DNA from 4 places in the Comamonas sp. 14P8.1.4 genome. Region 4 is predicted to be linked to each of the others. Evidence: predicted binding sites of a transcription regulator. Region 4 holds the regulator's gene; each other region holds the start of a gene.
The links. Region 4 encodes LexA, which represses DNA repair genes until DNA is damaged. Its sites were predicted from a motif close to ACTGTATNNNNATACAGT; they were not measured.
Positions count from the first base shown of each region.

Region 1: the regulator LexA is predicted to act here: its motif matches at 1,417-1,434, upstream of AC27VO_RS04080 (Y-family DNA polymerase).
Region 2: the regulator LexA is predicted to act here: its motif matches at 1,171-1,188, upstream of AC27VO_RS11335 (Y-family DNA polymerase).
Region 3: the regulator LexA is predicted to act here: its motif matches at 2,574-2,591, upstream of recA (recombinase RecA).

Region 1 is NZ_JBYOKN010000001.1:875,397-882,556, forward strand. Features, by position in the region: gene AC27VO_RS04075 (LexA family protein) at 1-92, opposite strand, end outside; gene AC27VO_RS04080 (Y-family DNA polymerase) at 106-1,410, opposite strand; tRNA gene AC27VO_RS04085 (tRNA-Leu) at 1,632-1,716, opposite strand; tRNA gene AC27VO_RS04090 (tRNA-Met) at 1,767-1,843, opposite strand; tRNA gene AC27VO_RS04095 (tRNA-Leu) at 1,890-1,974, opposite strand; gene cysM (cysteine synthase CysM) at 2,015-2,923, shown strand; gene AC27VO_RS04105 (NUDIX domain-containing protein) at 3,120-3,758, shown strand; gene AC27VO_RS04110 (sulfurtransferase TusA family protein) at 3,828-4,055, shown strand; gene galU (UTP--glucose-1-phosphate uridylyltransferase GalU) at 4,131-5,018, opposite strand; gene AC27VO_RS04120 (valine--tRNA ligase) at 5,094-7,160, opposite strand, start outside.
Region 2 is NZ_JBYOKN010000006.1:40,140-47,299, reverse strand. Features, by position in the region: gene AC27VO_RS11345 (helix-turn-helix domain-containing protein) at 125-361, opposite strand; gene AC27VO_RS11340 (hypothetical protein) at 513-935, shown strand; gene AC27VO_RS11335 (Y-family DNA polymerase) at 1,195-2,505, shown strand; gene AC27VO_RS11330 (LexA family protein) at 2,508-2,957, shown strand; gene AC27VO_RS11325 (HAD domain-containing protein) at 2,985-3,452, shown strand; gene AC27VO_RS11320 (helix-turn-helix transcriptional regulator) at 3,522-3,716, opposite strand; gene AC27VO_RS11315 (DNA polymerase II) at 4,059-6,428, shown strand; gene AC27VO_RS11310 (sigma-54-dependent transcriptional regulator) at 6,599-7,160, opposite strand, start outside.
Region 3 is NZ_JBYOKN010000002.1:446,008-453,167, forward strand. Features, by position in the region: gene AC27VO_RS06710 (SDR family NAD(P)-dependent oxidoreductase) at 14-760, opposite strand; gene recX (recombination regulator RecX) at 861-1,313, opposite strand; gene recA (recombinase RecA) at 1,391-2,509, opposite strand; gene AC27VO_RS06725 (MarR family winged helix-turn-helix transcriptional regulator) at 2,655-3,155, shown strand; gene AC27VO_RS06730 (response regulator) at 3,348-4,025, shown strand; gene AC27VO_RS06735 (sensor histidine kinase) at 4,096-5,571, shown strand; gene AC27VO_RS06740 (LysR substrate-binding domain-containing protein) at 5,599-6,585, opposite strand; gene AC27VO_RS06745 (tripartite tricarboxylate transporter substrate binding protein BugE) at 6,709-7,160, shown strand, end outside.
Region 4 is NZ_JBYOKN010000009.1:44,280-51,439, reverse strand. Features, by position in the region: gene kdsB (3-deoxy-manno-octulosonate cytidylyltransferase) at 1-146, shown strand, start outside; gene adk (adenylate kinase) at 550-1,206, shown strand; gene AC27VO_RS13120 (asparaginase) at 1,317-2,267, opposite strand; gene lexA (transcriptional repressor LexA) at 2,347-3,018, shown strand; gene AC27VO_RS13110 (hypothetical protein) at 3,119-3,385, shown strand; gene AC27VO_RS13105 (hypothetical protein) at 3,476-3,694, shown strand; gene AC27VO_RS13100 (D-2-hydroxyacid dehydrogenase family protein) at 3,926-4,927, shown strand; gene AC27VO_RS13095 (hypothetical protein) at 4,960-5,415, opposite strand; gene AC27VO_RS13090 (DNA polymerase III subunit chi) at 5,419-5,853, opposite strand; gene AC27VO_RS13085 (leucyl aminopeptidase) at 5,865-7,160, opposite strand, start outside.

The DNA of each region.
Region 1 (7,160 bases), on a different contig from region 4:
AAGCCGCAGCGCACGCTGGCGTCCAAAAAGGGCAGCTGCAGCGCGCCGTGCGGCGCAAGGGGGTGGATGGCGGTGGAGAGAGCGTGGTGCATGGGGTTCGTCGGGTCAGGCGGTGGCAATGGGCAGGTCTTCGTAGCGCATGGTGTAGAGCGGGCTGAGCATGGCCTGCTTCATGCGCCAGCCGGCAGCGTCTTGCTGGGGCAGACCACTGCTGGCCAGGTGGATCGTGCCCTTGCCAAAACGCTGGTTGATGGCATCGACGGCGGGCATGAGCTGCGCATGGCGGTGGGGCACTGCAGGGTCATCGAATAAATCGGCACTGCGTGGTTGCTGGTGGGGCACCAGATCCAGCAAGATCACGCCGGCTTTGCTGAGTGTGTGGCCTGCCTGGTAGAAGCTGCGCGCCGCGTGCGTGGCAGCTTGCACGATGGCGTAGCTGTCATTGCAGGGGCGGGCCAGGGGCAGCGTCAGCGCGCCATGCCAGGGCGGTGCATGCCGAAACGGTGAGGTGTAGGCGAACACATGCACCTGCTGGGCCAGCAAACCGGCTGCGCGGGCTTTTTCGGCGGCCCGTGCAGCGAATTCACTGACGGCTTCAAGCAGCGGCGCCACATCGCTGATGGCCTGCCCAAAGCTGCGGGTGCAGGCAATTTGCTGCCGCGCAGCGGGGGCGGTGTCGGCGGTGAAGCAGGGCACCCCCTGCAGCTCGCGCACGGTGCGCTCCAGCATCACCCCACCAATGTGCCGCGCCTGGGACGCGGCCAGCTGGGTCACATCCCAGGCCGTGGTGCACTGCACCTGGGCCAGGCGCAAGGCCATGCGCCGGCCAATGCCCCACACGGCCCGGGTGCTGGTGCTGCGCAACAGGTGCTGTTGCTGCGCAGCACCCATCTCTTGCCAGTTGCATACCTGGGCCCAGCAGGCTTGCTGCGGGTCTGCGCTGCGCTCGGCGGTTTTGGCCAGGTGGTTGCACAGCTTGGCCAGGGTTTTGCTGGGGGCAATGCCGATGCCGCACGGAATGCTCAGGCAGCGTTCAATGCGCTGGCGAATGGCACGGGCGCGCTGGGTGAGTTGGGGGATACCTTCCAGCCCACCGATAAAGCACTCGTCAATGGAATAAATCTCCTGCTGCGGGCCTAGCGCAGCGGCCAAGCGCATCATGCGCGCGCTCATATCGCCGTAGAGCGCAAAGTTGGCCGACAGGGCTGTGGTGCCCTGCGTGGCCAGAGCCTGCTGGATTTGGTAGAAGGGCTGGCCCATCTGGATGCCTGCACGCTTGGCTTCTTCGCTGCGCGAGATGACGCAACCGTCATTGTTGGACAGGACAACGATGGCACGCCCACGTAAGCGCGGGTTGAACGCGCGCTCGCAGCTCGCGTAGAAGTTGTTGCCATCGATCAGTGCGTACATGGCGAAACTGTATATCTATACAGTTGTCAACGGAGGGCGAACAAGTGAAAAAATTGTCCTGCTATGGTTGCATGAGCGAGCAACGGCTGTGGAGCAGGCTGTGGTATGTGGGCGGTAACCCTGTGTCTGGAAAGGGCATCACAGCATATGTGCAGCCCAGAACGCAAAAAGCCAGCGAATGCTGGCTGCGGGCAGCGTGGCGCTGCCAGTTTTTTGTGTGATGGTGCCCGGGGCCGGAATCGAACCGGCACGCCTTGCGGCGGCGGATTTTGAGTCCGCTGCGTCTACCAATTCCACCACCCGGGCTGTTGGTAAATAAAAAAGTCCTGGATCGTAAAGACCAGGACTTTTTCTATTGGTTGCGAGGGCCGGATTTGAACCAACGACCTTTGGGTTATGAGCCCAACGAGCTACCAGACTGCTCCACCTCGCGATAATTCTGATTTGCAACTTCTGACACGCTTGGAACCAAATTGCTTTGGTGCCCGAGGCCGGAATCGAACCGGCACGCCTTGCGGCGGCGGATTTTGAGTCCGCTGCGTCTACCAATTCCACCACCCGGGCAGTCATCAGTGCATGAGCGGAATTATGGCACAGTTATGGCATGACAAAAAAATATTCTTCCATTGAAGCTGCCATCGGATCGACACCGCTGGTGGCTTTGCAGCGCATTGAAGCTTCTGCCAACGCAGAACGCGGCAATGTGGTTCTTGGCAAGCTTGAGGGCAACAACCCTGCCGGTTCTGTGAAAGACCGCCCGGCGCTGTCCATGATTCAGCGCGCGGAAGAGCGTGGCGAAATCAAGCCGGGCGACACCTTGATTGAGGCCACATCGGGCAACACCGGTATTGCACTGGCCATGGCTGCGGCCATCAAGGGCTACCGCATGGTGCTGATCATGCCCGAGGACTTGTCCATCGAGCGTGCCCAGACCATGAAGGCCTATGGTGCAGAGCTGATCCTCACGCCCAAGAGCGGCGGCATGGAATACGCGCGTGACCTGGCCGACCAGATGGTGGCGCAGGGCAAGGGTGTGGTGCTGGACCAGTTTGCCAACGAAGACAACCCGCGTGCGCACTATGAAACCACGGGCCCTGAGCTGTGGGAGCAGACCGGCGGTGAGATCACGCACTTTGTGAGCGCCATGGGCACGACTGGCACCATCACGGGTGTGGCCAAGTTCTTGAAGGAAAAGAACCCCAACATCCAGATCATTGGTGCCCAGCCTTCCGAAGGCTCGCGCATTCCCGGCATTCGCAAGTGGCCCGAGGAATACCTGCCCAAGATCTATGACGCCAGCTTGGTCGATGAGCTGGTCTACGTCAGCCAGGACGATGCCGAGGACATGTGCCGCCGCATGGCGCGCGAAGAAGGCATTTTTGCGGGTATTTCTGCTGCGGGTGCTTGCTGGGTCGCGCAGGAGATTGCCAAACGCGAGCACAACGCCACGATTGTCTTCATCGTGTGTGACCGCGGTGATCGCTACCTGTCTACCGGTGTGTTTCCTGCCTGAGATCCGCTCACGCAGCCTCTGAGCCGCCTGACGTGGTCCGGTCGCTGGCCTGTACGGCTTGCAGCTGGGGCCTCGCCTCTGGCGCCAACCTGGGCTGCGGTGTGGTGTAGGCCGTGCCGTTGCCGGCGCTGCATGTACCCAGGCCGCACAGTTTGCGGCCTTTTTTGTGCCAATTTGCCTCCAGAAAGCCTGTGCCATGAGCCAAGAAATGCGTTTTTGCCCCTGCTGTGCCACGCCGCTGCAATGGATGACCCAGCAAGAAGACGGGGGCGCGAAGTCGCGCCTGCGCTGCCCAGCCTGTGAATGGACGCACTGGGGCAACCCCACGCCGGTGCTTGCCGCCGTGGTGGAAAACGACCGCGGTGAGGTGCTGCTGGCGCGCAATGCGCTGTGGCAGGAAGGGGTGTTTGGCTTGATCACCGGGTTCATGGAAGCCGGTGAATCGCCCGAGGCCGGGATTTGCCGCGAAGTGCTGGAAGAGACCAGTTTGCGCGTGCAGGCGTTGCGCTTGCTGGGCAGCTGGGAGTTTTTGCGCATGAACCAGGTGTTGATTGCCTACCACGTGCGTGTGCAGGGCGAGGTGCAGCTCTCACCTGAGCTGCTGGAATACCGCTGGAAGAGTGTGCAGGACGTGCGCTGCTGGCCTTCAGGCACGGGCTATGCCTTGGCGCACTGGGTGCACAGCAAGGGCCTGGAGCCACAGTTTGGCGCTTTCCGGCCTGGCCAGGCTCCAGAGCCAGACCCCGCCAAATGGCCGCTGCAGACCTGGTCGGAGGATGCGCGCTTTGTATTGCCGCCAGCGCTGGAGCTGAACGCTGCAGGCGGTGTCTACTAGGGCATCTATGTGCAGCAGATGGGCATCTGCAGATGCCTACAATGCAGGGCGAATAAGGAACTATGTGCCATGGACATCCATCAAGAAATCGACACCCGCGGTTTGAATTGCCCCTTGCCTATTCTCAAGGCCAAGAAGGCGCTGGCTGCAATGGCCAGCGGCGAATTGCTCAAAGTGGTGGCTACGGATACGGGCTCGCTCAAAGATTTCCAAGCCTTTGCCAAGCAAACGGGCAATGAGCTGGTGGAGCAGGAGACGGTGGGTGGCGAATACATCCACATCCTGCGTCGCCGTTAAAAAACTAGAGCTGGGAGCGCACAAAAGGCCTGCATTTGCAGGCCTTTTGTATTGGAAACGCAGCTAAAGCGTGCGTTAGATGCTCAGATTTTTGAGATAGTCGCGGAAATGGGCGCCCACGTCGGGGTGCTGCAGGGCCAGCTCGACGGTGGCTTCCAGAAAGCCTTCCTTGCTGCCGCAGTCATAGCGCTTGCCGCGGTATTGGAACGCGTAGACGGCCTCGTGGGCCATCAGACGCTCAATCGCATCGGTCAGCTGGATCTCGCCACCCACGCCTGTGGGCTGGTTGCGGATTTCTTCAAAAATGCGCGGTGTTAGCACGTAGCGGCCCGCCACGCCCATGCGCGAAGGGGCTTTCTCTGGGGCAGGTTTTTCCACGATTTCATCGACGCGCATCAGCGGGCCGCCTGCGGCTTCGCCCTTGACGATGCCGTAGCGCTTGGTGTGTGCCAACGGCACTTCCTGCACGGCCAACAGCGAGCGGCCTTGCTTGGAAAAAGCCTCGGTCATTTGCTGCATCACGCCGGGGCCGCCTTGCTCGCCGCGCATCAGGTCATCGGCCAGGATCACGGCAAAGGGCTCGTTGCCGACCAGCGGCTCGGCGCACAGCACGGCATGGCCCAGACCCAGCGAGCGGGGCTGGCGCACAAACAGGCAGTTCATGTCAGCGGGGGCAATGCTGCGCACCAGGTCCAGCATGGCGTGCTTGCCAGCGCGCTCCAGCTCGTTTTCCAGCTCGTAGGCGGTGTCGAAATGGTCTTCAATGGCGCGCTTGGAGCGGCCGGTCACAAAGATCATGTCGCGAATGCCAGCTTCGTAAGCCTCTTCCACGGCGTACTGGATCAGCGGCTTGTCCACCACGGGCAGCATCTCCTTGGGGGATGCCTTGGTGGCGGGCAGAAAGCGGGTCCCCAGGCCTGCCACGGGAAAAACGGCTTTGCGGACACGAGTTTGATTGGACATGTGAAATCCTTCTGGTTCTGAATGGAAAAAAGGCGCAGTTGCCTGCGCCTTTTTGTCGCTCAATGCACAAGCATATCAGCCCAGGCGGGCCAGCTGCTCCTGGATGCGGGTGAGCGTGGCACCGAACTCGGCCACACGCTTTTGCTCCTGCTCCAGCACGGCGGCAGGGGCCTTGGAGCAGAAGGCTTCGTTGTTCAGCTTGCCGTTGGCCTTGGCGATTTCACCTTCCAGGCGTTTGGCTTCCTTGGACAGACGGGCCTTCTCGGCTTCCACGTCGATTTCCACGAACAGCGCCAAGCGGGCTTCACCTACCACTGACACGGGAGCGGACTGCGCTTCGGCCTGCCAGGCGGCTTCGTTGTCAAACACCTTGACTTCGCTGAGCTTGGCCAGGTTCTTGAGCACGTCGGCATTGGCGCGCAGGAATTCAGCGGCTTCGGCGGTGTCACCCACGGCCAGCAGTGGCAGGCGCTGGGCGGGGGAGACGCCCATCTCGCCACGCAGCGTGCGGCAGCTGTCCACCATGGCCTTGATGCGGCCGACGTAGGCGATGGCGGCTTCGTCGATCTTCTCGGGCTGGGTTTCGGGGTAGGCAGCGATGGCAATCGACGCACCGGCGCGGCCAGCCACGGGGGCCACTTTTTGCCACAACTCTTCCGTCACGAACGGAATGACAGGGTGGGCCATGCGCAAAATGGTTTCCAGCACACGGATCAGCGTGTGGCGGGTGGCGCGCTGCTGGGCTTCGTTGCCGGTCTGGATCTGCACCTTGGCAATTTCCAGGTACCAGTCGCAGAACTCGTTCCACACGAAGTCATAGATGGTGTTGGCCACGTTGTCCAAGCGGAACTCGCCAAATCCCTTGGCCACTTCGGCTTCGACCTTTTGCAGCTGCGAGACGATCCAGCGGTCAGGCTGGCTGAACTGCATATAGGCGCCTTCGGTGCCGCAAGCCGCCTTGTCGTGCGCCAGCAGACCGCAGTCATGGCCTTCGCAGTTCATCAGCACAAAGCGGCTGGCGTTCCAGAGCTTGTTGCAGAAGTTGCGGTAGCCTTCGCAGCGCTTGCTATCGAAGTTGATGGAGCGACCCAGGCTGGCCAGCGCGGCAAAGGTGAAACGCAGCGCATCCGCACCATAGGCGGGAATGCCTTCGGGGAACTCTTTTTGCGTGTTCTTGCGCACTTGCGGTGCGGTCTCGGGCTTGCGCAGGCCGGTGGTGCGCTTGTCCAGCAAAGGCTCCAGCGAGATGCCGTCGATCAGATCGACCGGGTCCAGCACATTGCCTTCCGACTTGGACATCTTCTTGCCTTGCGCATCACGCACCAGACCGTGGATGTAGACATGTTTGAACGGCACGCGACCGGTGAAGTGCGTGGTCATCATGATCATGCGTGCCACCCAGAAGAAGATGATGTCGTAACCAGTCACCAGCACCGAGGAGGGCAGGTACAGGTTGAAGTCGTCATCGGCCTTGTCGGTCTGGTTGGGCCAGCCCATGGTGCTGAAGGGAACCATGGCGGAGGAGTACCAAGTGTCCAGCACATCTTCGTCGCGGCGCAGTGTTTTGCCGGGGGCTTGGGCTTGCGCTTCGGCTTCGTTCTTGGCGACGTAGATATTGCCTTCTTCGTCGTACCAGGCCGGAATCTGGTGGCCCCACCACAGCTGGCGCGAGATGCACCAATCCTGGATGTTGTTCATCCACTGGTTGTAGGTGTTGACCCAGTTTTCAGGCACAAACTTCACTTCGCCAGAGGCCACAGCGTCGATAGCCTTTTGCGCGATGGACTTGCCGGTGGTGTCGCCCGTGCCTTCCTTGGCCACTTGGCTCATGGCGATGAACCACTGGTCGGTCAGCATGGGTTCGATCACCTGGCCGGTACGGTCGCAGATCGGCACCATCAGCTTGTGCTTTTTGATCTCGACCATCAGGCCGGCTTCTTCCAGATCGGCCACGATGGCCTTGCGGGCCACAAAGCGGTCCATGCCGCGGTATTTTTCGGGCGCTTCGTCGTTGATCTTGGCGGTCAGCGTCAGCACCGTGATCATGGGCAGCTTGTGGCGGATACCGACCTGGTAGTCGTTCTGGTCGTGTGCAGGCGTGACCTTCACCACGCCGGTACCGAACTCGCGGTCCACGTATTC
Region 2 (7,160 bases), on a different contig from region 4:
GCTTAGCAACTTTGCGTGTGCAGGCGCTTACGCGCAACATCCATAAAGGATGGGGACATGACCAAGTTACGAGGAACTCCTTGTACGGAAAGCACTGATCTAGCAGTGATCTGTGTATGGAGCCTCAGCAGTCTTCCAACTGCCGAGCCAATTCAGCCAAAGATATGCCAAGAGCCTGGCACCAGCGCATGGTTTCGATGATGTCTAAGCGGCGTTCCCCACGTTCGCACTTGCTCACAAACACCTGCGTTACTTCCAACTTCTGCGCAAGTTGCACTTGGGTGATGTTGCGTTCTATCCGTGCAGCTTTGATCAAAGTGAGAAACGACGTGTACTGCGCCGAATGAATCGATTTGTCCATATACAGGGTCTTGAAAACCCGCGATGGTGCAAACCAAATTGGAATAGTCAAAAATAGACTATTCTAAAAAGGAATAAATCGATATGAACTCATCACTTCTACATGCTGAAACTAGATGGAGCATTCAAGTGCACCGTCATGGAGTGCCGCTATGACGACTCTGTTTGTGACCCATCAGAAAGAGGATTTGCATCCCACGGAAACTCAATACGCTCATCGCTATTGGACCGGAGCCAGGTTGACTGCGGAGCATTTTTTCTTGGTTCAAGGCACCAACAAAAAAGGAGAGTTCGAGCGCTGCATGTTCAGTGATCCAGCCAGGATGGTGAAGAGACTGAGAGATCTCTCCCATCACGCCATTGCACAAGCCACTGTGGTGCATTGGCCGCAAGGCCAGACCCAGTGGAGTGCAGAAAGCATTCGATACGTGCTTAGCAATCCTGCGCATACGCATTTCAAAGTGAAAACAGTGAACAGGATGCTTAATTTCAAAAGTGATTTGGCCAAAGCCGAAGATCAAGCGGGTCCGTTTTGGCTGGTCTACAGCGATGGTCAGGAGACGGAGCCGAAATAGGTCAATTAATTGCTATCCGCCTGCAAAGTTGCATACGAGGGAGGGCCGCGTAGCGCCGCGCCCTCCCTACGGATTACCCACCCAACGCGCAATTTGCATGCACGCGCAAGGCGTACATGCAAAGGGCGGAACTTCTCTTCGAAAGATGCGAAGCATGAAACTGGGGAGGAGCGGGAGATGGAGCAAAGAACTGTGTTGGTGGTTCGGATATCCATAACAGCCAGTTGCGACAAATACTGTGTTTGTATACAGTAATGACATGTTTGCACTCATCGATGGCAATAATTTTTATGTCTCTTGCGAGCGGGCCTTTAACCCGCGCTTGCAGGGCGTGCCTGTCATCGTCTTGTCGAACAACGACGGGTGTGCGATAGCGCGCAGTGAAGAGGCCAAAGCGCTGGGTATCAAGATGGGCCAGCCATACTTTCAGATCAAGCATCTGGAACAGTCTGCCGGATTAGTCAGTCTGTCTGCTAACTTCACCTTGTATGGCGATATCAGCAGCCGAATGATGCGGCTGGCTGCAAGCATGGGGCCTGAGCAAGAGGTCTACTCGATCGACGAGAGTTTTATAGAGGGGCTTCATGGTGTGCCAGAGCTCACTCGCAGAGCTTGGGTGATACGTGCACGCATCCAGCGCTCACTGGGCATTCCTTGCTGCATCGGCATTGCACCAACCAAGACGCTGGCCAAACTGTGCAATCACATCGCCAAAGATGCTGAACGCAAGCCCGGTACCTACCCCGCAGAGTTGATGCGTGTGTGCAATTGGCAAGAAGTCTCGACTGCGCAAAAGGAACAATTGCTCAAAGCAACACCTGCTGGTGATGTATGGGGCATTGGCAAGCGCATAGCCAAACAGCTTGCACAAGCTGGCATCCACACAGCTTGGGATGTGGCTTGTATGCCAGCGGCATTAGCAAAAAAACGCTGGAGCGTGACGCTAGAAAAAACTGTGTTGGAACTGCAAGGCATCAGTTGTATTGACCTTGAAACTGCACCTGCGCCTAAACAACAAATAGCTTGCACACGCAGCTTTGGCAATCCAGTGACCGAATTTGACCCCCTGCTTGAGGCCATCAGCGAATTTGCCACCCGTGCTGCAGAAAAGGCGCGGCGTGATGGTTTGGTCGCAGGGCAACTCTTGGTGTTTGCCTATACATCACCCTTTAGCAAACAAGAACCTTGGACAGGCAGTGCTACGGTTCCATTCACTACTCCTACTTCTGATACGGCGGTGCTGGTCAATGCGGCCCTACAAGGCATGCAGCGCGTCTATGAATCGGGCTTCAGATTATCCAAAGCGGGTGTCATCTTGATGGATCTGCACAGTGCGCATGCACAGCAACAGACATCTCTATTTAAAGCATCTGAAGAGCACACTGCAGAGCGAAAAAGGCTGATGCAAGCCCTCGATACTGTGAATCAAAGATTTGGCCGTGGGACCCTCAAATTGGCTTCCAGCGGATTCGAAGACAGTCCCAATGCAAGTTGGCGCATGAAGCAGGACAAGCGCTCGCCGCACTACACCACATGTTGGGAAGACATCCCGATAGCGTACGCAAAGTAGCCATGAATCACTTAAACACCCACACCACCTGCCGAGTGCTGGATATCAGCATTGGCAGCATGGATCTCAAACTGCTCCCAACCTCCGTGCAAGGTGGCTTCCCAAGCCCTGCGGAAGATTTTGCTTTTACGCCAGTGAATCTGGCTACGCGCATTGCACCCCGACCAACTTCCACATTTGTGATGCGCGTGTGCGGCGACAGTATGAAAGATGTAGGTATACCAGATGGCTGCCTGATCCCAGTAGATCGTTCTGTTCAACCCAAGCACGGAGATGTGGTGGTGGCAGCGATTGATGGGGAGTTCACCGTCAAGCAACTGTGCATTAAAGATGGGCAGTACGCACTCAAACCTGCCAATGACAACTACCCGACCTTTGAGCTCAAAGAAGGGCAGACATTGGAAGTTTGGGGTGTCGTGATGGCAGCAGTGACAGAGCTACATCGACCATAAACACTACAACTCACGAGGAGCCAATAGATGCTGCAAGCCCATCAAACACGTGTCTTGTTCCTGGACTTTGATGGCGTGCTGCACGTGCCCAAAGCCATAGCCGGTGCGAAGCCACCGCTTACACCTGCAGAAATTCGAGCGGGTTGGCCGAAGACTTTCGAACATCTGCCAGTGCTGGAGCGCATGCTGTCAGAGCATGACAACGTGTGTGTCGTAGTTTCCAGCTCGTGGCGGCTCTATATCAAAGAGCCGGAGTTGGCTGAACTATTGGCAAGCATTGGCTCCCACTTTGCCGGTGCAGTGCGGCATGGAGCACGTGATGAGGCAATCAGGGCCTATGTCATCGAGCACTCCATAGAAGACTTTGTCATCCTGGACGATGTCATAAAATTTTTTCCTGGCGACTGGCCTCAATTGATCTTGTGCAATTCAGCCCTAGGCTTATCTGATCCTGTTGTGCAGAAAAAGCTTCAAGGCTGGCTGCAGCAAGGCTGAGGAAATCAAATTCCTCCATAAAAAACGGCCTGCACATGCAAGCCGTTGGTTCTGTGTTCAACGGTAGGTTCAGGCACCCAACTGATGAATCAAGCTTTCAATCCGCGACGCCTTCCAGCGTGCAGATTTACCGATCTTGATGGGTTTGGGCAAATCGCCCGCGCGAATCGCCGCATACACAGCAGACCGACTCAATTTCAAGATGGCTTGAACATCCGCCACTTTGAGCAAGTGGTCTGTGGGTTGAAAGTTTTTGTTATCCATGAGGAAACCTCTATCAAGAAAATTTGTTGTGGGACCTAGCGGTAAGTGCTTGGCCGGGCGCAACCAATCTGTCGCCTTGATGAGGAATTATTCGCACATTTCGTCAAAAAAATCATGGAAGTGGAGCGTAAGGAAAAAAATCTTCATTTCTTGTACATAAGCGCACACATCTGCACTTTTATGTGCCTGACGTGGGGTTTTAGACATTAGAGACCTAACAGATCTTCAAAAATTCAGTGACCTGATGCCCCCAAAGTTGCCCAATCCACTGAATTGAACTGCAAGCCCTGCTTGGTTCATCGCAGACAATTTAGCTTCCCCAAATTTCTGTCCTTCAGCTTCGTGCAACCTTCACCCATCTTTGGTTTCATCCTGACCCGCAATTGGAGAGATACCAGCGCAGGTACAGAAATCGAATATTGGTTGGCTACGGAGAACGGGCCACTGAAGGTGGTGTTGACCCAGCAGACTTCGGTGGCGTTTGTCGAGGCACAGCACAAGGCCGCTCTACAGGCGCAGCTTCTTGGTGCATCTGGCGTGTACTTGCGGGATCTGGATCTCAAGAGTTTCCAGAATCAGCCCGTCGTTGGCGTCTATGCCCAGCAGTTTCGACAATTGGGAAAACTTGCGCGTTCACTGCAGACACAAGGCCTCAGGCTGCTTGAAGCAGATATTCGCCCCCATGAACGCTATTTGATGGAGCGCTTCATCACCGCTGGTGTGGAAGTCCATGGAGGGCAGCTAGACAGCTATGTTTGCAAGGACTGCAAACTGCTACCAGCGCCAAGCTTCAGGCCGAAGCTGAAGGTCGTCTCTCTCGATATTGAAACCAGTCAGCACTCCGAGCTTTACTCCATTGCCTTAGATGGATTGGGTGAGCGCGTAGTGTTCATGCTAGGTGTCGCTGCTGAGAATGAGCTTGGGCCTACAGACTTTGCACTGCGATACTTTGCCACTCGCAAAGCCATGATTGAAGCGCTCAACGACTGGTTTGAGTTGCATGACCCAGACGTCATCATTGGCTGGAACGTAGTGCAGTTTGACCTGCGAGTGCTGCAAAAGAATGCCGATGCAGCCAAGGTGCCACTGCTGCTGGGGCGGGAGCGCCAACCCATGGCTTGGCGAGCACATCCCGGCAAGCAAGAGTACCTGTTTGCACCCATGCCAGGACGTGTGGCCGTCGACGGCATTGAAGCGCTGCGAGCTGCCATGTGGAGCTTTCCATCATTCAGTTTGGAAAACGTGGCCCAGCAAATGCTGGCCGAAGGCAAAGAAATTGGCTCCGAGTACGACAAGATGGCTGAGATCGAGCGTCGCTATCAAGAAGACAAGCCGGCATTAGCTGCTTACAACATCAAAGACTGCGAATTGGTGCTGCGCATCTTTGACAAGGCCAAGCTGCTGTCATTTGCGATGGAGCGTGCACACACCACGGGGCTTCAGCTTGATAATTTTGGTGGCTCGATTGCAGCGTTTAGCCACCACTATCTGCCTCGCATGCACCGGCTGGGGTATGTGGCACCGAACGTAGGGGATGTACAAGGTAAGTCCTCACCCGGCGGGTATGTCATGGACTCCAAGCCAGGCTTTTACGACTCCGTTCTAGTCCTTGATTACAAAAGCTTGTACCCCTCCATCATCCGAACCTTCTTGGTCGATCCGGTAGGTTTGGTTGAAGGAACCTACAACGACTCTCCAAATCCCATTAAGGGTCCACTGGACACCTTGTTTTCTAGGGACAAGCATTGCTTGCCCAGAATCGTCACGTCACTGTGGCAAGCACGTGATGAAGCCAAACGCAACAAGAATGAGCCACTGTCACAAGCCCTGAAGCTGGTGATGAACTCGTTTGCGGGTGTGCTGGGGGCATTCGAATGCAGGTTTTTTAATCCCAAGCTGATTTCTGCCATTACCTTGCGCGGGCATGCCATGGTCAAGGCCACCCGTGACTTTGTGGAGGCACGAGGGTATGAAGCCATTTATGGCGACACTGACTCCATTTTTATCTGGCTTAAAACTCGACATACGAACGAGCAGGCCCATGCAGTTGCTGCGGAGTTGGTCAGAGATATCAATGCTTGGTGGGCCAAAACCTTGAAGGATGAACAAGGCTTGGACAGCCATCTAGAAATTGAATTCGACACCCACTTCAAGAAGTTCTTCATGCCCACCATCCGCGGATCGGATGTTGGCAGTAAAAAGCGCTATGCAGGGCTAAGTGTGGATGCTGATGGCAAGGAAGCCATGGTTTTTAGAGGGCTTGAGATGGCACGCAGCGACTGGACATTGTTGGCGCGTCAGTTCCAGGATGGCCTGCTCTCACGGGTCTTCAAAGGCGAGCCATACAAAGCGTTTGTGGCTGAGTACGTGCAAGCCACCTTGGCGGGTCACAAAAATGATGAACTCATCTACCGCAAGCGCCTAAGGCACCACTTGGATGAGTACGTCAAGAATGTGCCCCCCCAAGTCAGAGCTGCGCGCATTGCAGATGAATACAACCGGCGTATGCAGCGGCCCACGCAGTATCAAAACGGGGGCTGGATTCAGTACGTCATGACCCGGAATGGACCAGAGCCACTGGAGGTGCAAACCTCAGCCATTGACTACGAGCACTATCTCAGTAAGCAGCTCCAGCCCATTGCAGATGCAATCCTGATTCCATTAGGGGAGAGCTTTAGCAAGCTGATTTCTCCGCAGAAGCATCTTTTTTAGATGCCCACAGACCTCGAGACGTAGTGCAGCATGAGTGTTATCAACGACGGCTATGCAGCGGCTGCTGTCATTCAGCTCCCGGCAATTGATGGGCAGCTTGTGCCACCATAACCAGACGGGCAACGACATCGCAATCCCCTGCACGAATGGATTCTTTAACCTGCAGTGCGCTATCGATCCTTCTCGTCCGGTACTTCAGAGACAGAGTCGTTGCCCCCAGCCGTGGCCAAGTCGAGACGAAGTGTCTTCTCGTCACATCCGAGGGCCTTGGCGGCTGCAGCCCAGGTTCCGTGCCGCTCTTTAGCCCACTTGGCGAGTCGATCGCGAAACCAGCGGATCCGCGCCGCACGGGTTCCTTCCCCGAGTTCGCTGATCTCGGGTTTGTTAGTTGTGGTGAATCGCAACCATTCGTTGATTGCGCTAGCGATGTCCACGCTCTGGTCCGGCACCGACCACCAAGCAATGCACAACACCGCCAGGCGCTGGAGGTCTCGGAGGTTGCCCATCAGCGCGCTGTGTTGAAGCGCAGCATCGATTTCGGGTGTCCATGGCGGATCGGCAGGAAGGTCCTCGCGTTGCCGGCACTCTCGCCAAACCCGGTTCCAATCGTCTTTGCGATCATCTCGGCACTCCCGCAGCGGTGGGACCGTGACGGACAGGTGGCTGAGCCGGTCGAAAAGGTCCGCGTCGAGGCGCTCCCGCAGTTCGGCCATGGGTAGGTTGGATGCGCAG
Region 3 (7,160 bases), on a different contig from region 4:
CTGAGGGCTGGGTCTAGGTCAGGTTCAAGCCACCGTCGCACAGCAATATTTCACCGGTCACATAGTCTGATGCGGCTAGCAGCGACACGGCCTGTGCAATGTCGTCGGGCGTGGCGGCACGTTGCATGGGTGATTGGTTGCGCCATGTGGCTTGAGCTTGCGTCCAACTGGCGGTCAACGGGGTATCGACCAGGCCAGGGGCTACGGCGTTCACGCGGATATGGGGCGCCAGTGAGCGCGCCAGCAAACGTGTCGTGTGATTGAGCGCGGCTTTGCTGGCTGCGTATGGAATCGATGCCCCCTTGGGCCGGACACCCGCGTGGGAGCTGACATTCACCACGCAACTGGGGGTGCCGCGCAGCTGGGCCGAAGCCAGCAAGGCAGGCTGTGCCAGCGCTACCAAACGAAACGGCGCCACGACATTCACTTCGTGCATGGCGTGCCAGACCTCGGGGGTGGCGGCGCTCAGATCGTCGTGGGCAATGATCTGGCTGATACCGGCGTTGTTGACCAGTACATCCAGGCGCCCCCAGACAGCAACGGCTTTTTGCACCAGCCGTACGCGATCCGCGTCGAGCGCCAAGTCCGCCTGAATATAGGTGGCATTGCCCAGCTCCTGCACCATGGCAGCCCCTGCGGCCCTCGAACTGCGGGAATGCACGATGACGGCATAGCCCTCACTGGCCAGTCTGCGTGCAATGGCTTGACCTATGCCCGATGTGGAACCAGTGACCAAAGCGACAGGGTGTACAACAGACATAGTTAACGTGCAGCGACCGCTGCGGCGTGGTGGTGGATGGTGCCGGATTATGGTCAGTGCATGTGGGCAAGGCCGTCACCCATGTGCGCTGGCGGCGGGCTTACACCTCGGGTGCTTGCCCGCGCAGCACCTTGCTCACCACATCGCCGCCAAAGCCGCGGCTGGCCAGAAAGCGCATCTGCTTCATGCGCGCCTGGGGGGTGTCGGCCACTTCGCCAAATTTGCGCAGCCATACGTCGTAGGCGCGCGCGTGTTCGCTGTCTTTGAGTTGTTCGGCCGCAGCGCGCACCACCTCGTCATCCAGGCCCTTGCTGCGCAACTCGTGCAACACCCGCGAAGTGCCCAGCTTGCTGCTGCGCCGGTAGAGCACGGATTGCGCCACGCGCTCGGGGTTGATGAAGTTTTTGGCCTCCAGCGCATCCAGCACAGCGGCCAGATCCTCGCCTTCTTCCACATGGGGGGCGAGCTTGCGCTCCAGCTCCAGGCGCGAGTGTTCGCGCTGGCCCAGCAGTTTGATGGCGCGGCCGGTGAGTGAGATTTTCTGAAAACCCATGGTCTAAAAAAAATAGCTGCCAGCGCTTGTGCAGTCAGCGCTGGCAGCCTATTTGGTCATTGAAAGAGCGGGGTGAATTAGCCGATCACACCGTCTTCGTCGGCTGCTGCAGCACCCTTGTCACCCTTTTTGCCCTTGGCGGGCTTGGCAGCGGTTTCGCCTTCGGCCACGGGGATCAGGCTGATGCCCAGGCTCTCACGCACCTTGTTTTCAATTTCCACGGCCAGGGCGGCGTTTTCTTTCAGGAATTCGCGGGCGTTGTCACGGCCTTGGCCGATTTTTTCACCGTTGTAGGCATACCAGGCGCCGGATTTTTCCAGCAGCTTGGCTTCCACGGCCATGTCCAGAATCTCGCCTTCGCGGCTGATGCCTTCGCCGAACAGAATGTCGAACTCGGCCACCTTGAAGGGGGGCGAGACCTTGTTCTTGACGACCTTGACCTTGGTTTCGTTACCAATGGCGTTGTCGCCCTTCTTGATGGTGCCGGTGCGGCGAATGTCCAGGCGCACGGAGGCGTAGAACTTCAGCGCATTACCGCCGGTGGTGGTTTCGGGCGAGCCGAACATCACGCCAATCTTCATGCGGATCTGGTTGATGAAGATGACCGTGCAATTGGTCTTCTTGATGGTGGCAGTCAGCTTGCGCAGCGCCTGGCTCATCAAACGGGCTTGCAGGCCGGGCAACTGGTCACCCATTTCGCCTTCGATTTCGGCCTTGGGCACCAAGGCGGCCACCGAGTCGATGACGATCAAGTCCACCGCACCGGAGCGCACCAGCGAGTCCACAATTTCCAGCGCTTGCTCACCGGTGTCGGGCTGGCTGATCAGCACTTCGTTGAGGTTCACACCCAGCTTTTGAGCGTAGGAGGTGTCCAGCGCGTGTTCCGCGTCGATGAAGGCGCAGGTGCCGCCGATCTTTTGCATCTCGGCCACCACTTGCAGGGTCAGCGTGGTTTTACCGGACGACTCAGGACCGTAGATTTCGATCACACGGCCGCGGGGCAGGCCGCCCACGCCCAGTGCCACGTCCAGGCCCAGCGAGCCGGTGGACACCACCTGGATGTCTTCCACCGCTTCGCCTTCGCCCAGCTTCATGATGGTGCCCTTGCCAAACTGCTTTTCAATTTGGGCCAGGGCGGCGGCCAGTGCCTTGGCTTTTTCGCTGTTGGCGTCGGTGTTGCGTGCGATGGCGTTCATGGTGTGTTCCTTGAAGAAAAAAGGGGATGACTTTCACAAGTGCATCCCCTGTAATTGCCCACAGGCTGGATGCTTGAACAGTAGTGTATGTGGGTTTTGAAAATTTATTAGTCAAGTTGTTTGACTATTCGTTAAACTGACTTTTATGCAAATTCCCACTATTGCTCCCGTCGATGAAGCCTGGCGCCAGACGCACTTTGGCCGCCTGCTGGGCCACGCCATGCGCAAGTTCGATGCCCGGGTGCGCAGCCTGATGGCGCAGGACGATGAAACGCCGCTGGCCCTGTCCAACCTAGCGCTGCGCGACAAGGTGGGTGCGGCGCACATCCACATCACGCGGCATTTGTCGCTGCAGGGGGACCGCATCACCGATCTGGCCGAGCGTGCGGGCATGAGCAAGCAGGCCATGCTGGATGTGGTGGACCAGTGCGAGGCCTGGGGCCTGGTGCAGCGCGAGGCCGACCCGCACGACCGCCGCGCCAAGCGCGTGGTGTACACCGATGCGGGGCGCGAATGGCACTGGGCTTTTCAGCGGGCGGTGCAGCAGGCCGAGGCCGAGTTTGTCGAGGCCGTGGGCGCTGACATTGCCGTGGTCACGCGCATGGGGCTGGAGGCCTATGGCAGCGATGCGGGGGATGTGGCTTGATGCGCATCAAGCGCTGCGGGCTTTATTGCAGTGCAGCACCCGCGTAAACACTGTGGGGTGCGGTGCAGGGTGACTTCTAGAATGGGCTGAGCCATGGTGCCTCTGAGCGGGCACCCGGCGTGAACTGGCCCTGACGGGGCATGCCCGCTGCAGCCGCGACCCGAGATCGTGGCGCAGCAAGGAGACCAAGCGATGCGCATCCTCATTGCAGAAGACGATCAAGTACTGGCCGACGGCCTGCTGCGCAGCCTGCGCGGCGCGGGGGCGGTGGTGGACCATGTGGCCAACGGCACCGATGCCGACACGGCGCTGGTGACCAGTCACCATTTCGATTTGCTGATTCTGGACCTGGGCCTGCCGCGCATGCACGGGCTGGAAGTGCTCAAGCGCATGCGCGGGCGCGGGGATGCGCTGCCCGTGCTGATCCTCACCGCCGCCGACAGCGTGGATGAACGTGTGCAGGGCCTTGATTTTGGCGCTGACGACTACATGGCCAAGCCCTTCAGCCTGCAGGAGCTGGAAGCGCGCGTGCGTGCGCTCACGCGCCGGGGCATGGGCGGCACGACCAGCTCCATCAAGCACGGGCCGCTGGTCTACGACCAGGCCGGGCGCGTGGCCACCATCGACGGCAAGATGGTGGAGCTGTCTGCCCGTGAGCTGGGCCTGCTGGAGGTGCTGCTGCAGCGCGCTGGCCGCCTGGTCAGCAAAGACCAGCTGGTGGAGCGCCTGTGCGAGTGGGGCGAAGAGGTGAGCAACAACGCCATCGAGGTCTACATCCACCGCCTGCGCAAAAAGATTGAGCGTGGCCCCATCCGCATTGCCACCGTGCGCGGCCTGGGCTATTGCCTGGAAAAGATTGCATCTGAATAAAACATAGCTGCTAGCGCTTGCTGCATCAGCGCTAGAGGCCAAAAACACTTGTATTTTTCAGGCCGCCGCCGTGAAGATTTTTCAGCGTGAACAGCGTTCCTTGTTCGGAGAAATTCTGGACTGGATGCTCACGCCGCTGCTGCTGCTGTGGCCGGTCAGTCTGGCGCTGACCTGGCTGGTGGCGCAGTCACTGGCCAACAAGCCGTTTGACCGGGCGCTGGAATACAACGTGCACGCGCTGGCGCAGCTGATCATGGTGGAGCCGGACGGGCGCATTCAGTTCAACCTGCCGCTGCCGGCATCGGAAATTCTGCGGGCCGATGAATCCGACATGGTGTTCTTTCAGGTGCTGGATCCGCAAGGCGCGTTTCTGGCGGGCGAGCGCGAGTTTCCAGCGGCGCAACCCCCCGATGAGCTGGGCACCGGCCAGGTGGTGCTGCGTGACGATGAGCTGCGCGGCATCGACATCCGGGTGGCGGCCATGTGGGTGCGCCCGCCGCTCAGCAGCAAAGACGGCATGGTTCTGGTGCAGGTGGCTGAAACGCGCGAAAAGCGCAGCGTGCTGGCGGCGGAAATCATCAAGGGCGTGATGCTGCCGCAGTTCGTCATCTTGCCGCTGTCGGTGCTGCTGGTGTGGCTGGCGCTGGCGCGTGGCATCACGCCGCTGCACCGGCTGGAGGCGCGTATCCGCGCGCGCAAGCCTGACGATCTGTCCCCGCTGAACCACAAGGCTGTGCCGCAGGAGGTGGCGCCGCTGGTCGATGCGGTCAACGATTTGCTGCTCCGCCTCAACGACTCCATCGCCACGCAAAAACGCTTTTTGGCCGATGCGGCGCACCAGCTCAAAACCCCGCTGGCGGGCTTGCGCATGCAGGCCGACCTGGCGCAGCGCGAGGGCACCAGCACGGGCGAGCTCAAACGCTCGCTGGAGCAGATTGGCCGCTCCAGCATGCGCGCCACGCACACCGTCAACCAGCTGCTGTCGCTGGCGCGTGCCGAAGGCGCGGGCACGGGCCTGCAGCGCGCGCCCTGCGATCTGGCGGCGCTGGTGATTGAGGTAGTGCAAGACCTGCTGCCGCTGACACTGCAGCGCCATGTGGACCTGGGCTACGAGGGGGCCGAGCCCGGCAGCGATGGTGTGTGGCTGCAGGGCAATGCCACGCTGCTGCAGGAGATGGCCCGCAATCTGCTGAGCAATGCGATCAATTACAGCCCCTCCAGCGCCGACCAACCCGCCGTGGTGACGGTGCGTGTTTTGCCCGATGCCCTGGCGCACGTGGTGCTGCTGCAGGTAGAGGACACGGGCCCCGGCGTGCCCAAGGAAGAGCGCGAGCTGATTTTTCAGCCCTTCTACCGGGTGCTGGGCTCGGAGGCCGATGGCTCGGGCCTGGGCCTGCCCATCGTGCAGGAGATTGCGCGCCAGCACGGCGCCGAGGTGCTGCTGGACGATGCCCAGCCCCAGCGCAATCCGCCGGGCGCGCTGTTCACGGTGCGCTTCCGTGCGCTGCAGTCTGCTATGCCTTTGGAAGCGGGTAGCGCTGATTAAGTCTTCGCTTCCGAGTGATTAGAGGCGCTATTCGTTGCTGCTGGTGCGCAGCTTGCTCCTGCTTTTTTGCTGCGTGGCCAGGCTGCTGGCGGTGGGCTCTTGCTGCGGGCGGGCTTGCAGCAGCAGCCAGTTGCGAAAGGCCACCAGCGGCGCAATATTGGCCCGCGAGTCGGGGTAGCACAGCCAGTAGCCCAGGTTGCTGACCAGCCCGTGCTGGGGCAACGGCTCGCTGACCATGCCCTGGGCAATCTGCGCCTCCACCAGGCAACGCGGCACCAGGGCCACGCCCATGCCGGCCATCACGGCCTGGATGATGGTCTGGAACTGGTCGAACTGCAGGCCCGCCAGCGGGTCGAGGGTGTGCACATCCCAGGCCTGAGCCCAGGTCATCCATGCGTGCGGAATGGTGATGTGGCGCAGGCGTGTGTATTGCGCCACATCGGTTGGGCTGCGAATGGCGGGGCCGCCCAGGCTGGCAGGTGGTGCAATCAGCGCGACATCCTGGCCATCGAGGTAGTGGGCGCGGGCACCGGGCCAGTGGCCTTCGCCAAACAGGATGGAGCAGTCGAGGTTGGGGCTTTCGAAGTCGTAGCTTTGCACATAGGGCACAAAATGCAGCGTGACCTGCGGGTGCTGCTGCTGGAACTGCGGCAGGCGCGGAATCAGCCAGCTTGCACCAAAAGTGGGCAGGCTGGACAGGTGCAGGGCACCGCCACCATCGGTGCTGGTGATTAGCTCCAGCGTGGCTGATTCCAGCTGGGACAGCAGCGCGCGTACGGCCTTTTCGTAGCGCTCACCAGCCGGGGTCAAGGTCAGGCGCTTGCGGCTGCGCTCGAACAAATCCACGCCCACCCATTTCTCCAGCTCCTGGATCTGTTTGCTCACGGCACTTTGCGTCAGGTGCAGCGCTTCGGCCGCGCGAGAGACGCCGCCAAAACGTGCCACGGTGGAGAAGGCACGCAGCAAATGTACGGGCGGAGTGAGTCGGCGCAGGGGAAGTAAGCTAGTAGACACTGTTCGATATTCCTTACTGGAATCATAACAATAGGACTATTTGTTTGGTTGCAAGCAGGATTTACCCTAACCTTATGCATTGGTCTTATAGATAACCCGCTTTCTCGACATAGGAGCACCACGATGCAACGTCGTCACTTCATCTCCGCTGTTGCCGCCGCTGCAGCAGTATCTGTATCCGGTATGGCGCTGGCCCAAGAGACACGCCCTCTGCGCATCATCGTGCCTTTCCCAGCTGGTGGCTCGACCGATATGGTGCCCCGTAACATGCAAGACGTGTTGACCAAATTGCTGGGTCAGCCCGTGGTCATCGAAAACAAGGCTGGTGCAGGTGGCTCCATCGGCATGGCCGAAGTGGCACGCGCCAATGATGGCCTGACCTTTGGTATCGCCACGCTGTCGACCCACGGTGTGAACCCTGCGGTCTACGCCAAGTTGCCTTACAACGCCACCGAAGATTTCGTGGGCGTGACAGAGATCGTGAAGGCGCCTGGCGTCATCGTGATCAACCCCAAGCTGATTCCTGCCAAGAATTTTGCCGAACTGGTGGCCTACCTGAAGGCCAACCCCGGCAA
Region 4 (7,160 bases):
CGGAGCAGGTGGAATCGCTGGAACAGCTGCGTGCGCTGTGGCATGGCCACCAGATTGCCGTGCACATCACACAACACGCACCCGGCGCGGGCGTGGATACACCGCAAGATCTGCAACGCGTGCGCGCCCTCTTTGGGCAGCCATAAAGCCTTGAATTTCAGTAATTTCTGAAAATTGCAAGAAAAATAAGAGCAGTTAGCGCTTGATTTCGCTGGGTTTCAATGGCCTTCGACATTGAACCGTAGCAAATACAAGCGCTAGCTGCTCTTTTTTTAGCAATGCGCTGCGCACAGTCTTGTACAAGAGATGCCGCAGTCTTATCAGCACCACCCGTTTTGCGCATAACGGGCAAGCACTCTGAGCCGCCGCTGTCAAGCGACCCACGTCGCAATAAAAAAACTGCGGCGCTACCATGTGCTGCGCGCGTTGTAAGTCCAAAACAAGGGCGTGCATGCTATCCTTGAACGGATATCGAGCGGTTGCCGCCTGCTTTTTCTCTCGCAAGAAAAGCCCCGCTCCGCCAAGAATTTCTACATTTCGAGGATCTCCATGAAACTGATTTTGTTGGGCGCTCCCGGCGCCGGCAAAGGCACGCAAGCCACTTTCATCTGCCAGAAGTTCGGCATTCCCCAAATCTCCACCGGCGACATGCTGCGCGCAGCCGTCAAGGCTGGCACGCCCCTGGGCCTGCAAGCCAAGGCCGTGATGGATGCGGGCCAGCTGGTCAGCGACGACCTGATCATCAACCTGGTCAAGGAACGCATTGCCCAGCCCGACTGCGCACAAGGCTTCCTGTTTGACGGCTTCCCCCGCACCATCCCCCAAGCCGACGCCATGAAGGCCGCCGGCGTGGATCTGGACTATGTGCTGGAAATCGACGTGCCGTTCGATGCCATCATCGAACGCATGAGCGGCCGCCGCAGCCACCCCGCTTCGGGCCGCACCTACCACGTCAAGTTCAACCCACCCAAGGTGGAAGGCAAGGACGACGTGACCGGTGAAGAGCTGGTGCAGCGCGCTGACGACCAAGAAGAAACCGTCAAGAAGCGCCTGGACGTCTACAGCAACCAGACACGCCCTCTGGTCGACTACTACCAAGCCTGGGCGCAGCAAGAGCCCGCCAAGGCCCCCAAGTACCGCGCTATCAGCGGCATGGGTTCGGTGGACGAAATCACTGCACGTGCTTTCCAGGCTTTGAGCGCATAAACACTGCGGTCATAGCTCACAAAAAAGCTGCCCTCGAGGCAGCTTTTTTTATGAGCATCGGCAGCGCAGCCGCTGCACACACGCCCTACGCCCCCAGCGCACCCAAGCGTTCAGGCGCTCTGAGCCAGCAGCGCCAGTATCAGGCTGATACGCGCCTTGACCGGGCTGAGCGTGCTGACGCTGGCATCCTCCTGGCCATCGGCCTGCACAATCTGCCCCTGCTCACAGCGCGTGGTGCGCCACACCACCACACCTTGCACCACCGCACGGTGCAGCGCCTGCATCAGCGCCTGGTGCACCGATCCATTGCCGGTGCCGGCCACCACCAGCCCCTTCACCCCAGCGGTCACCAGCACATCCACCAGCTCCGACCGGGCAGCGGCCGTGCTGGTCACCAGCTCCACCCAGGGCCACTGCGCCGCATCGGCCTGCCACAGCGCTGCAGGCAAGGCTTCGCTGGCAGGCATACCCGCCAGCGTCTGTGCCCAGCGCACCCGCCCTTCTTCCACCCACGCAGCAGGCCCCTGGGCACCGGAAGAAAATGCGTTCACACGATAAGGATGCACCTTGCGCAGCCATTGCGCGCTGTGCACCTCGCCCGCGGCTACCACCCACACCCCGGCTGCACCTTGCGCCACAGCCATCACCGCATCGCGCAGATTGGCGGGCCCATCGGCCGACAAGGCGGTCGCCGGGCGCATGGCACACGTCAGCACCACCGGCTTGGTCGGCTGCAGCACGCATTGCAAAAACCAGGCGGTTTCTTCCAGCGTGTCTGTGCCGTGCGTCACCACCAGCCCCGCCACCTCGTCCTGTGCCAGCCACTGGCTGCAGGCCAAGGCCAGTTGCTGCCAGGTGGCAATGTCCATGTCCTTGCTGTCCAGCTGGGCCACCTGCTCAGCCTCCAGCGCAAAGTCCCCCTGCAGGCCCATGTGCGCCATGGGCTGTAGCAACTGCGCCACGCTGATCTGGGCGGCTTTGTAACCCACGCTTCCTCCCTGCGCGCTCCCCTGCCCGGCAATCGTGCCCCCGGTTCCCAAGATCACAATTTTTCTTGTCATAGGTACTTGCAGCCCTCACGAAACTGGTTAAAAATACAGGTACTGGATAAACAAACAGTTATCCCTAGCAAGGACAGGCATGGAGCACACCAACCTCACCCCCAGACAGCAGCAGATTCTGGATCTGATCCAGGAGGCCATCTCGCGCACCGGCGCACCGCCCACGCGCGCAGAAATTGCCCGCACCCTGGGCTTCAAATCCGCCAATGCCGCCGAAGAACACCTCAAGGCCCTGGCACGCAAAGGCGTGCTGGAGCTGGTCAGTGGCACTTCGCGCGGCATTCGCTTGGTCAGCGATACCGTGCGCCACATCAACGCAGCGCGCGGCACCCACTTTGACCTGCCAATGGCAGCCATGCAACCCCTTTTGCTGCCCCTGGTGGGCCGCGTGGCGGCTGGCTCTCCCATTTTGGCGCAAGAGCACATTGATCAAAGCTTTGCCGTCGAAACCAGCATGTTCGCCAGCAAGCCCGACTACCTGTTGCGCGTGCGCGGCATGTCCATGCGTGATGCCGGCATTCTGGATGGCGACCTGCTGGCCGTGCAATCCACACGTGAAGCGCGCAACGGCCAAATCGTTGTAGCCCGCCTAGGCGACGAAGTTACGGTCAAACGTCTGCGCAAGACCCCTGCAGGCATTGAACTGCTACCTGAAAACCCGGACTACCCGGTCATTGAAGTCAGCGATAGCGAGAATTTTGCGATTGAAGGCCTGGCCGTTGGCCTGATTCGCAACACCTTCCAGCTCTAAGCCACCCCACCCTCACCCACCTTGCCAATGCAGCCTTTTGTGCTGCAGGGATTGCTGTCGCCTTTTTTTGCTGCAATTTTTCATCCCGGAGGAAAAAGCCATGCGCCTTCTGCACTGCCCCCTGCCTTTGCCACAGATTGAGTCCACTGGCACGGTTCAAGCCAGCAACCAGACACCGTTCATCACACGCGCCCTGCAGCAGCACTGCCATGCAGTCAGCACAGGCAATGTACGCCTGATGCGCCGCCCCAAAGACGTGGACAGCCAGCGCTTTGCCCTGTCCGGCAAGTTGGCCGATGTGTGCGCTGCACTGGATGAGCTAGCAGCCCAGGAAACCCGCAATGCCCGTCGCGTGGCCATGCACTGACCGCCTGAGCGCACCACGCACCCGACTCAGCCTTTGGCTGACAAGAAATAGCGTCAACACAGCGGAATCACCTCCGCCATTTGCGGCACGATGCAAACAACAGAGCCCACCCACACCATCAGCGACACCACACCGGCAGGAGGATTTATGAGCGCAACGCCCAACTCCACATCACGCCAACCCACCTTGCCCAGCAGCGGCGGCCTGCTAGGACGCGGCTTTACCTATCGCACCGCAGAAAAAACCGATGTCCGCCTGACCTGGGAGCGCGCTAAAGCCACCTTGCCCCAGCTACCCAAGCCGGCTTGACCTTCAAAATGAGAGCTGTCCACGTAGCTCCCACAAGGCTTAGGGCGCCAAAAAATCCCCAATGTGGTGCATATCCATGCTGCACGGTTGCAACTGTCGCAGTTGCACACAACGATATGTGTAGAACCACATCCCATTCGCTTGCACGTATAGGACAATAGCTGCCAGGCTGCAGCACACACCCAGCATCTGGCACCTTTTTCTTGGCTGCAGCCAGCACGCTTAATGCCCATGAACATTGTCATCCTGGACGACTACCAAGACGCCGTCCGCAAACTGCAATGCGCCACGCAGCTGGACGGCTTCAATGCCAAAGTTTTTACCAACACCGTCAAAGGTGTGGGCCAGCTGGCTGTTCGCCTGCGGGATGCAGAAATCATTGTGCTGATCCGAGAACGTACCCCCATCCCGCGCCAGCTGATTGAAAAGCTTCCCAAGCTGCGCCTGATTGCACAAGTCGGCCGGGTTGGGCCACACATTGATGTGCAGGCCTGCACCGACCACGGAGTTGCGGTGGCAGAAGGTATCGGCTCACCCGTGGCTCCTGCAGAGCTGACCTGGGCACTCATCATGGCGGCCATGCGCCGTCTGCCACAGTACATTGCCAACCTCAAGCACGGCGCCTGGCAGCAGTCTGGCTTTAAAGCGGCGTCCATGCCACCCAACTTTGCCCTGGGCAGCGCATTGCGTGGCCGTACGCTGGGCATTTGGGGCTATGGCCGCATTGGGCAAATCGTTGCGGGCTATGGCCGCGCTTTCGGGATGCAGGTCATGATCTGGGGCAGCGAAGCTTCACGCCTGAAGGCGCAGCAAGATGGCTACCAGGCCGCCGAAAGCCAAGCCGCTTTCTTCACCCACAGCGACGTTCTGTCACTGCACCTGCGCCTGAACGAACACACCCAGCACATTGTGCAAAGCGCGGACCTGGCTTTGATGAAACCCACAGCCCTGCTGGTCAACACGGCACGCGCAGAATTGATTGCCCCGGATGCGCTGGCTGCCGGTTTGCAACAAGGTCGCCCGGGCCTAGCTGCCGTAGATGTCTTCGAGAGCGAGCCTATTTTGCAAGGCCAATCTCTGCTGCGTATGGAAAACTGCATCTGCACCCCGCATATCGGCTATGTGGAGCAAGACAGCTATGAGCTGTACTTTGGTGCAGCTTTTGACAACATCCACAGCTTTGTGGAAGGCACACCGCGCAACATCGTGAACCCACAGGCTCTGCAGCGCTAAAAGCCAGCGCTGTCGGCCTGCAGCGCTGGCTTTTAGGTCTGAGGGTTCTTGCGCATGTGTGCCAGCTCTTGCGCAATGGCTTCATGCACCGAAGTGCTGACCAGGTTTTCAACATCCTGGCGGATTGCCAGATACATGGCTTGGCTGTGCAGCTGCACCATGTCCGCCAAGGCATAGCGCAGGCGTTCCTCCAGCGCATCATCCAGACGTGCCATCACCCGGGTTTGAAGGGACTGTGCCATCGCGGACCAGTCCTGCAGCTCGGGCTGCGATGGCGACTGGGGTGCACAAGGAAGCACTACGGCAGGACTCACGACCTCTTCGTGCTCCGCTGCCTGCACGGCAGGCACATCGTCCTCCACAAGCTGCACAGGCAATGCAGTGGGACTGCTGGCAACCGCTTGTGCGGGCGCCGCCTCCGACTCTGGGACCACATCGGTCAATGTGGGCACAAAGCGCGGCGGTTGGCGCGTATCCATGGCTGACATGGCCTAGCCCTCCTTCAACACCAAATCAAAACGCTCAATCACATGACCCGCACTTTGGTAGCTGCGCCAGCGCGCGCGTGCCAAGGCTCGGTCCTGTTCATCAAAGCTGGAAACAACCTCCACCACCTTGGCGAAGGATGTATAGCCCTGTGGCATCTCGGTGCCCAGATTGAGCAATACCTCATGGTGCGCGCTGTCCTCGGCAGATTCCAGTAAGACAACTGGCGCCAGCGCCAGCAGCTCTGCATCATCACCTTGCACCGCATGCGCCAGAAAGTCATGCCCTGTCAGCTGCCACAACCGCGCAGACAGCTGACGCAAGCGTGCCATGGGCGCCACCACCGTCACGCGCGCATCATGGCGCAGCGCTTTGCGGATAAAACGGCATGCGTACTCCAGCTTATCTGGCGCATTGAAGTGAAAAGCCACATAGGGCATAACAGCGTCCATCATCCAATCCGGGGCGCCTTCACGGGAGCTTTGGCTTTCAAACCTGTCTGCTTCACAGCGCGGGGCTTGACGGCACGCTTGGCGACAAGCGCCGCCTTGGCTGCGCGTGCTGCAGGTTGCTTGGCCACATCCAGCAGGTACTGCACCAGCAAAGGCACAGGGCGGCCGGTAGCACCCTTGGCGCCGCCTTCCTTCCAGGCTGTGCCAGCAATGTCCAGGTGGGCCCAGGGCATGTCGCCCACGAAACGCTGCAAGAACTTGGCCGCCGTGATCGAACCACCGGCACGGCCTGCCACGTTGCCCATGTCAGCAAAATTGCTCTTCAGGCCTTCGGCATAGTCTTCATCCAAAGGCATGCGCCAGCACAGGTCCATGCTCTTGTCGCCCGCTTGCTGCAACGCTAAGCCCAAGGCATCTTGGTTGGCATACATGCCCGAGCGCACACCGCCCAAGGCGATCACGCATGCGCCCGTCAGCGTCGCGATATCCACCACCGCAGCTGGCTTGAAGCGGGCAGCATAGGTCAGTGCATCGCACAACACCAAGCGGCCTTCCGCGTCGGTATTCAGAATCTCGATGGTTTGACCGCTCATGCTGGTCACCACATCACCCGGCTTGACCGCGGCACCATCCGGCATGTTTTCACATGCGGGAATCAAACCCACCACATTGATGGCAGGCTTGAGTTGCGCCAGGGCCTGGAACACGCCCAACACGCTGGCAGCACCGCACATGTCGAACTTCATCTCGTCCATGGCTGCCGCCGGCTTGAGCGAGATGCCACCGGTATCAAACGTAATACCTTTGCCCACCAGTACAACCGGTGGGGTCGACTTGGCCGCACCGCTGTAGCTCAGCTCAATCAGCTGCAAGGGCTCTTTGGAGCCCTGTGCCACGGCCATGAAAGCGCCCATCCCCAACTTGGCCACCTCTTTTGGACCATGCACCTTGCACTGGATGGCGGCGTTTTTCGCCAGCTCTTGCGCGGCTTTGGACAGCATGGTTGGCGTGGCATGGTTGGCAGGGCGATTGCCCCACTCCTTGGCCAGAACTTGCCCCAGCGCCACCGCCACTGCCTGTTCAAACGCAGCGTTGGCCGCACGCTTGTCTGCCACACCAATGGTGACCTTATTCAGTGCGGGCGCCTTCGCTTGCGATTTGGTCAGCGTGTAGACGTAGGCTGCATCGGCCGCACACTGCACCGCCAGCTGCACAGCAGTCTGCGCTTCATCGCCGAGCGCACTCAGGCACACCACGGCATGCTTGACCCCTTCCGCCTTGAACACACTGGCCAC